DNA from 2 places in the Humibacter ginsengiterrae genome. Region 2 is predicted to be linked to the other one. Evidence: riboswitches for the same ligand, from Rfam matches in the RefSeq annotation. Region 2 holds a riboswitch; the other holds the start of a gene.
What was found. Region 2 has a riboswitch for thiamine pyrophosphate ahead of thiC (phosphomethylpyrimidine synthase ThiC). Riboswitches for the same ligand answer to the same signal wherever they lie in the genome.

Region 1: another riboswitch for thiamine pyrophosphate. It lies ahead of ACYVII_RS01575 (ECF transporter S component); the one in region 2 lies ahead of thiC (phosphomethylpyrimidine synthase ThiC).

Annotation. Positions count from the first base shown of each region.
Region 1 is NZ_BAAGWY010000001.1:308,889-312,873, reverse strand. It holds gene dinB (DNA polymerase IV) at 96-1,370, shown strand; gene ACYVII_RS01585 (hypothetical protein) at 1,381-1,722, shown strand; gene ACYVII_RS01580 (hypothetical protein) at 1,777-1,986, opposite strand; TPP riboswitch at 2,123-2,233, shown strand; gene ACYVII_RS01575 (ECF transporter S component) at 2,294-2,914, shown strand; gene ACYVII_RS01570 (ABC transporter ATP-binding protein) at 2,911-3,985, shown strand, end outside.
Region 2 is NZ_BAAGWY010000017.1:11,019-15,003, forward strand. It holds gene thiE (thiamine phosphate synthase) at 1-258, shown strand, start outside; gene thiC (phosphomethylpyrimidine synthase ThiC) at 315-2,036, opposite strand; TPP riboswitch at 2,033-2,139, opposite strand; gene ACYVII_RS16635 (glycoside hydrolase family 13 protein) at 2,288-3,985, shown strand, end outside.

The DNA.
Region 1 (3,985 bases), on a different contig from region 2:
TCGCGGCTGCGCCGCTCAACAGGCTCAATCGGCTCACGTGATGAATGCGAGCATTCATCACGTTCGCCTCAATCGCCTGTGCGACACTGGAGCGCGTGGGACGCGGCGACGGGCGAGACAGGCAGGTGACTGTCGGTCCCGTCGATGACTCGGGCGCGACGAAGCTGCACGTCGACATGGACGCCTTCTACGCCTCCGTCGAACTGCTGGACCGTCCCGAGTTGCGCGGGCGACCGGCCATCGTGGGGCACGCATCCGGCCGGTCCGTCGTCTCCAGCGCCACGTATGAGGCACGACTCGCCGGAGTGCGTAGCGCAATGCCGGTGGCGCAGGCGCTGCGGCTCTGCCCGGACGTCGTCGTGCTGGAGCCGCACTTCGACAAGTACGCGCGCTACTCGGCACGGGTGGTGGGCATCCTGGGTGATGTGACGCCGTTGGTGGAACAGGTCAGCATCGACGAGGCCTTCCTCGACGTCGCCGGTGCCGTGCGACTACTCGGGTCGCCTGCGAGCATCGGTGCGAGCATCCGTCGCCGAGTTCTCGCTGAGACGGGGCTGACGTGTTCGGTCGGTGTTGCCGGCACGAAGTTCATGGCGAAGCTCGCCTCCACCAGGGCGAAACCGGACGGGATGCTCGTGATTCCCGTGGCCGAGACGCTCACGTTCCTGTATCCGCTTCCGATCGGTGCCCTGTGGGGTGTCGGACCGGCTACCCAGGAGACCCTGCATCGCTACGGACTCCGAACTGTCGGCGACGTCGCGTCGACGCCGCTCGACGTGTTGCGCCGGTGGGTGGGGGATGCGTCGGGCGTGAGGCTGCACGAGCTCGCGAACGGCGTCGATCCCCGAGGCGTTGAACCAGTGTCGCGGGAGAAGAGCATCGGACACGAGCAGACGTTCGAGTACGACGTGACGGATGCCTCGGTGCTCCGGCGCGAGCTGCTCCGGCTCTCCGGACAGGTCGCCGCACGGCTGCGCGCGCACCGTCTCACGTCGAGAACCGTGGCGCTGAAACTGCGCTATGCCGACTTCCGCACGATCTCCCGGTCCCGCACCCTGCCCGAGCCCACCAACGTCGGTCGTCGCCTCTACGAGGAGGCTGCATCGCTTTTGGATGCCGTGCTGCAGTCGGGCGACGCCATCCGGCTTCTGGGCGTGCGAGCGGAGCAACTGCTCCCGGACGGATCGAGCGCGCCGGTTCTCTGGGATCCCGACGAGGACTGGCGCGACGCGGAGAACGCGATCGACCGTGTGGCGGCGCGGTTCGGCGCGGGGGCGGTCACCTCAGCGGCACTGGTGGGTAACGGGCCGCGCCGCGTAGGCGACACCGGCAACGCGAAGGTGCTGCGCGAGCGCGAGCAACCCGGGTAGCGTGAGCCGCATGGCTGACTTCGTGCTCAAGCTCGCCGACTCCGTCAAGTCCACCGCAGGGGTTCGCACCGTGTACGGCGACCCGGTCAAACTCGACGACGTGACCGTCATCCCGGTGGCGCTCGCCTGGTTCGGGTTCGGCGGGGGAGAGGGAACCCAGGAACCGGCGTCGGGATCCGGAGGGGGCGGCGGGGGCGCGAGTGTTCCGATCGGCGCCTACATCAAAGACAAGACGGGTGTGCGGTTCGAGCCGAACCCGATCGCACTCCTGGCGGTGGCGATCCCGTTCGCCTGGGTCGCCACGCGTGGTGTCGCGCTGATCTTCCGCGCGTTGCGTCGCCGGCGTCGCTGAACCGCTCGGCCGACGGGGCGATCGCGTCGCGCAATGTGCCGGTGATCCGGCACGTCACTCGGTGGTCGTGCGCCCTTCGGCTTCTTCGAGTTCGCGCGCGCGACGTGCTGCGGAGTCCCGGGCGGCCCGTGCCGCGGCGAGCCGTGCCGCTTCGGCTCTGCGTTCGGCGACGATGCGCTCGAACTTGCGCATCCGCATGACATAGAGGCGCAGCAGGATGACGAACGCCAGCCCCACGGCGAGGAGCACCCACATGATGACCATGGCTGCCTCCTCGGTGCTGGCCCGCGAACCGGCGCGGGCGCGAGGTCCACATTACGCGCCTGTTTCCTGGGTCTTCGCCTGGGAATCCGTCGTCACCTGTGAGCCGTCCTCAGAACCGCACCACCGACTATAATCGTCACTCGAACACGGGAGTCCGGTGAGCCGGGCTGAGAGGAAGGTACTCCAACCTTCGACCGTCGAACCTGATCTGGGTCATGCCAGCGCAGGGAGCTACGTCTCTCGGGCGCTCCGCACGTGCGGGGCATCCACCCGTGCCCACGTTTGAGCGAACGAAAGGGCACGAATCGTGCACGCAACCATCGCAACCACCCCAGGGCGCACCCGCAGAGTTCTCCGCTGGCGCGTCGTCGACATCGTCGTCGCCGCAGTCCTCGCGGTCGTCGCCGGACTGGTTTTCTGGGTGTGGGATCAGGCATCCAACCCCGTCGGCGCACCGATCACGGCGGCGCTTCCCGGCCTCCAGGGCATCATCAACGGTCCTTGGCTGTTCGCCGGCGTGCTCGGCGGACTCGTCGTTCGCAAGCCCGGTGCCGCGCTGTTCACCGAGCTCGTGGCGGCGACCGTCTCGGCACTGATCGGCACGCAGTGGGGCCCCCTCACGCTCCTCTCCGGGCTGGTGCAGGGCGCCGGCGCCGAACTCGTCTTCCTGATCGTGCTGTACGCGCGATGGAACTGGGTCGTGGCTCTCATCGCCGGTGCGGGAGCGGGGGTCGGGGAGTCGGTGCTCGACCTGCTGGTCTGGTATCCCGGGGCCAAGGCGTCGTTCGCGGTCGTCTATGCAGCGGGCACGATTCTCTCCGGCGCGGTCATCGGCGGCCTCGGTTCCTGGGCGATCGTGAAGGGGCTTGCCAAGACCGGGGCCCTGAGCAGATTCGGCGCCGGCCGTGAGGTGACGGAGCGGGTGTGAGCCGCTCCCGCGGGGCCGTGGACGGAAGCCCGGCCGCCATTCATGCGGCCGGGTGGGGCTGGCGGCATGCCGGGCGTGCTGCCTGGGCCGTGCGTCACCTCGACCTGCACGTGGCGCCGGGGGAGCGCATCCTCCTTCTCGGAGGGTCGGGATCGGGCAAGAGCACTCTGCTGGCCGGTATCGCAGGAGTGCTCGGTGGTGACGACGACGGAGAAGCAGAAGGACGGCTGCTCGTCGACGGCGCGGAACCCGCAGCGGTGCGAGGTAGAGCGGGGCTGCTGCTGCAGGATCCCGAGTCCCAGACAGTGCTCGCCCGCGCGGGCGACGACGTGGCGTTCGCGTGCGAGAACATCGGAGTGCCCCCTGCCGAGATCTGGCCCCGGGTACATGCAGCTCTGGATGCCGTCGGACTCGATATCGACCTGCGGCATCCGACATCGGCGCTGAGCGGAGGACAGAAGCAGCGCCTCGCGCTGGCCGGCCTGCTCGCGATGCGGCCCGGCGCGTTGCTGCTGGACGAACCGACTGCGAATCTCGACCCGGATGGCGTGGTCGAGGTTCGGGACGCCGTCCGCTCGGCGCTCGAGGCCAGCGGTGCCACGCTCGTCGTCGTGGAGCACCGGGTCGACATCTGGCTCGACCTGGTCGACCGAGTCGTCGTGCTCGACGGCCGAGGAGGGCTCCTCGCCGACGGCCGCCCGGACGACGTCTTCGAGAGGAGTCGTACCGAGCTCACCGAGGCGGGGGTGTGGCTGCCCCGGGAACACAGGCCGCCTCGCTGGGAGGCCATACGGCGACCAGGAACGCCGGGCGGCGTTCTGCTGACCGGCGACGACCTCACCGTCGGCAGACCACGAGGTCCGCGAATTCATGTCGGTGATGTCGCGGCGCAGGAGGGCTCCGCTCTCGCGTTGACCGGACCGAACGGCGCCGGTAAGAGCACGCTCGCCCTCACGCTCGGCGGGCTCCTCCCACCGATCGACGGAGGCGTCACGGCGTCGGATGAGTTGCGGAACGGACTGACGGCATCGCCGTTCAGCTGGAAGTCGTCCGCCTTGGTCACCAGGATCG
Region 2 (3,985 bases):
GTGTGGTCCACGCCGACGAAGCCCGGACGCGCGGCCGTGGGGACCGAGCTGATCAGGTTCGCGGCGCAACGAAGCACGCCGCGCCCGTGGTTCGCGATCGGCGGCATCGACGCGAGCACCATCGGCGAGGTGGTGGATGCCGGTGCGCGGCGGGTCGTCGTGGTGCGGGCGATCACCGACGCCGACGACCCCGAGGAGGCCGCACGCCGGCTGTGCGGCGCCCTGCCCCTTCTGGAAGACCCCGCGCATCCTCAGTGAACCGGCCGTCCGGACGTCGCCGAACGGCCTCGTGATCAGGGCGGACATCACGACGGTTACGGGCGGCCGACGCCGGGCTCGGGAAGGTAGACCCGTCCGCCCGACGCGCGGAAGAGGGCGGATCGTTCGTTCATGCCCGCGATCACCTGCTGCTCGGAGAGTCCGCCGAACTCGTCCCGGATGTCTTGAGAGATGCGCATCGAGCAGAACTTCGGCCCGCACATCGAGCAGAAGTGCGCGGTCTTGGCCGGCTCCGCGGGCAGGGTCTCGTCGTGGAACTCCTCCGCGGTGACCGGGTCGAGGGAGAGCGCGAACTGGTCGCGCCACCGGAACTCGAATCGCGCTCTCGAAAGCGCGTCGTCCCGCTCGTGGGCGCCCGGATGCCCTTTCGCCAGGTCGGCGGCGTGCGCGGCGATCTTGTAGGTGATGACACCCGTCTTCACGTCATCCTTGTTCGGAAGACCGAGGTGCTCCTTCGGCGTGACGTAGCAGAGCATCGCGGTGCCGTAACGGGCTATCTCGGTCGCACCGATCGCCGAGGTGATGTGGTCGTAGCCAGGCGCGATATCGGTGACCAGCGGTCCGAGGGTGTAGAACGGGGCACCGTCGCAGAGCTCCTGCTGACGCTCGACGTTCTCCCGCACGAGGTGGAACGGAACGTGCCCGGGGCCCTCCACCATGACCTGCACGTCGAACTCCCACGCCCGCCTGGTCAGCTCGGCCAGCGTGTCGAGCTCGGCGAACTGGGCGGCGTCGTTCGCGTCGGCGATGGAACCCGGCCGCAGCCCATCGCCGAGCGAGAACGCGACATCGTAGCGAGCGAAGATCTCGCACAGCTCGTCGAAGTGGGTGTAGAGGAAGTTCTCCTCGTGGTGCGCAAGGCACCATCCCGCCATGATCGATCCGCCGCGGGAGACGATCCCGGTGACCCTTTCGGCAGTGAGTGGAACATAGCGCAGGAGCACTCCGGCGTGCACGGTCATGTAGTCGACACCCTGCTCGCACTGCTCGATGACGGTGTCGCGGTAGAGCTCCCATGTCAACGCGTTCGCGTCGCCGCCCACCTTCTCCAGCGCTTGGTAGATCGGAACGGTGCCGATCGGAACTGGTGAGTTGCGGATGATCCACTCTCGGGTGGTGTGGATGTCGTCCCCGGTCGACAGGTCCATCACGGTGTCGGCACCCCAGGTGGCCGCCCACTGCAGCTTGTCGACCTCCTCGGCGATGGAGCTGGTCACCGCCGAGTTGCCGATGTTGGCGTTCACCTTCACCAGGAACGCCTTGCCGATGATCATCGGCTCGGATTCCGGATGATTGATGTTGCTGGGGATGATCGCCCGCCCCGCGGCGAGTTCCGCGCGGACGAGCTCGACATCGCAGTTCTCCCGCAAAGCGACGAAGCGCATCTCCGGGGTGATCACGCCGCGCCGGGCGTAGTGCATCTGCGTCACCGTGCGGCCGTCCAGGGCCCGGCGCGGCACCGGCTTGGCGCCCTTCCACTCGGCGGAGGCCGCACCTCGGCGCTGCGCGGCCCTGCCATCGTCGTTCAGGTCGCGGCCGCGGCCTTCGTACGTTTCTGTGTCGCCGCGCGCTGCAATCCATTCCTCACGGAACGGCGCGAGCCCGAGCACCGGGTCGCTGCCGGGCCCGGCCGTTCGGTAGGCCACGAACGACTCGTCCGACGTCGTGCCCAGCGAGATCGAGGTGACCGGAACACGGATGCCGTGTTCGTCGTCGCGCAGATAGGCGAGCGTGTGCGATGGGTGGATCGAATCCATGGAGGAGCCCTACTTCCTTCGCCGGCATTGTCCGGACAGGTTCTACGGTCGAAGCTGCGGCAGCTTCCTCTCAGCCCTTGCAAGGGCTCCCGTGTAGATCGCCATCACCCTATCAACGTTCCGGCCGAAGGGCAGCCGCCGGTCATCAGGCACGTGCGAGAGCATGGATGGACACGCATGCAACGACTCGAATCAAGGACGTATCAGTGGTGAATACAACGGTGAACACGGCCCCTTCGACGGAGGAAGCCATGTCGGAGGCACCGCACGAAGCGACCGGCCCGCAGAGCGACACCGCAGCGACGCCGACCAGCACCGGCAACGAGTGGTGGCGCACAGCGGTGATCTATCAGGTGTATCCGCGGTCGTTCGCGGACAGCAACGGCGACGGCTTCGGCGACCTGCCCGGTATCACCGCTCACCTGCCCGCTCTGCAAGACCTCGGTGTCGACGCGGTCTGGCTCTCCCCGTTCATGACGTCGCCGCAGCGCGACGCCGGCTACGACGTCGCCGACTACTGCGACGTGGACCCGCTGTTCGGCACGCTCGACGACTTCGACCGGATGCTCGCGGCCGCCCACGACCTCGGGCTACGCGTCATCGTCGACCTGGTGCCGAACCACACGTCGTCCGATCACCGCTGGTTCCAAGAGGCGCTGGCATCCGCTCCGGGCAGCGAGGCGAGGAGCCACTACTGGTTCCTCGACGGCAAGGGTGAGAACGGCGAGCTTCCGCCGAACAACTGGGAGTCGGTCTTCGGGGGCCCCGCCTGGAGCCGCACGACGAACCCGGACGGCACCCCTGGACAGTGGTACCTGCACCTGTTCGACTCGTCGCAGCCCGACCTCAACTGGGAGAGCCCCTGGGTGTGGGAGCAGTTCCGCGGCATCCTGCGGTTCTGGCTCGATCGCGGAGTGGACGGATTCCGCATCGACGTCGCGCACGGCATGGTCAAGGCGAAGGGCCTGCCGGACTACACGCCCGAGCAGCGCGGCGGCTCGATGAGCGGCGCCAGCGTGACGCTCGAGCCCGACATCAGCGATGAGGAGCCCGGCTCGCCGATGTGGGCGCAGGAAGGCGGCCACGCCATCTTCCGCGACTGGCACAACGTGCTGGCGGAGTACGACGGCGACCGAGCGCTGTGCGGAGAGGCGTGGGTGAGCCCGCCCGCCAAGCTCGCCAGGTACGTGCGCTCCGACGAGATGCAGCAGACGTTCAACTTCACCTACCTCGAGACGCCGTGGCATCCGGATGCTCTGCGTGCAGTCATCGAGGAATCGCTCGACGCGTTCAACGGTGTCGGCGCCCCGAGCACGTGGGTGCTCTCGAACCACGACGTGATCCGGCATCCGACCCGTTTCGGACTCGCGGATGAGAGCCCGCAGGGCCACGGGATCGGGCCGAAGACGCCGTACCGCCCGAACAAGGCGCTGGGGCTGCGGCGAGCCCGCGCCGCGACCACGGTGATGCTCGCGCTGCCAGGCTCGGCCTACCTTTATCAGGGCGAGGAGCTGGGGCTCCCCGAGGTGATCGATCTGCCCGACTCCGCACGACAAGATCCGACCTGGTTCCGCACGCACGGCGAACGCTACGGCCGCGACGGATGCCGCGTCCCGATCCCGTGGACGGCGTCCGGTCCCTCGTACGGGTTCAGCGACAGCGGGAAGAGCTGGCTGCCGCAGCCGGCCGAGTGGGCGACGATGGCGCGGGACGCGGAGAGCGACGAGCCCGACTCGACGCTCTCGCTCTACAAACTGCTGCTCGCCGAACGAGAGGAACGCTCGCTGGGCAGCGGGATACTCGAGTGGCTGGAGGGCTACGGCGACGACGTGGTGGCGTTCCGCAACGGGGACGTGACGGTGCTGGCGAACCTGGGGCGGGCATCCATTCCGCTTCCGGAGGGCGACGTGATCGTCTCGAGCGAGCCCCTCGACGACCACGAGCTGCCT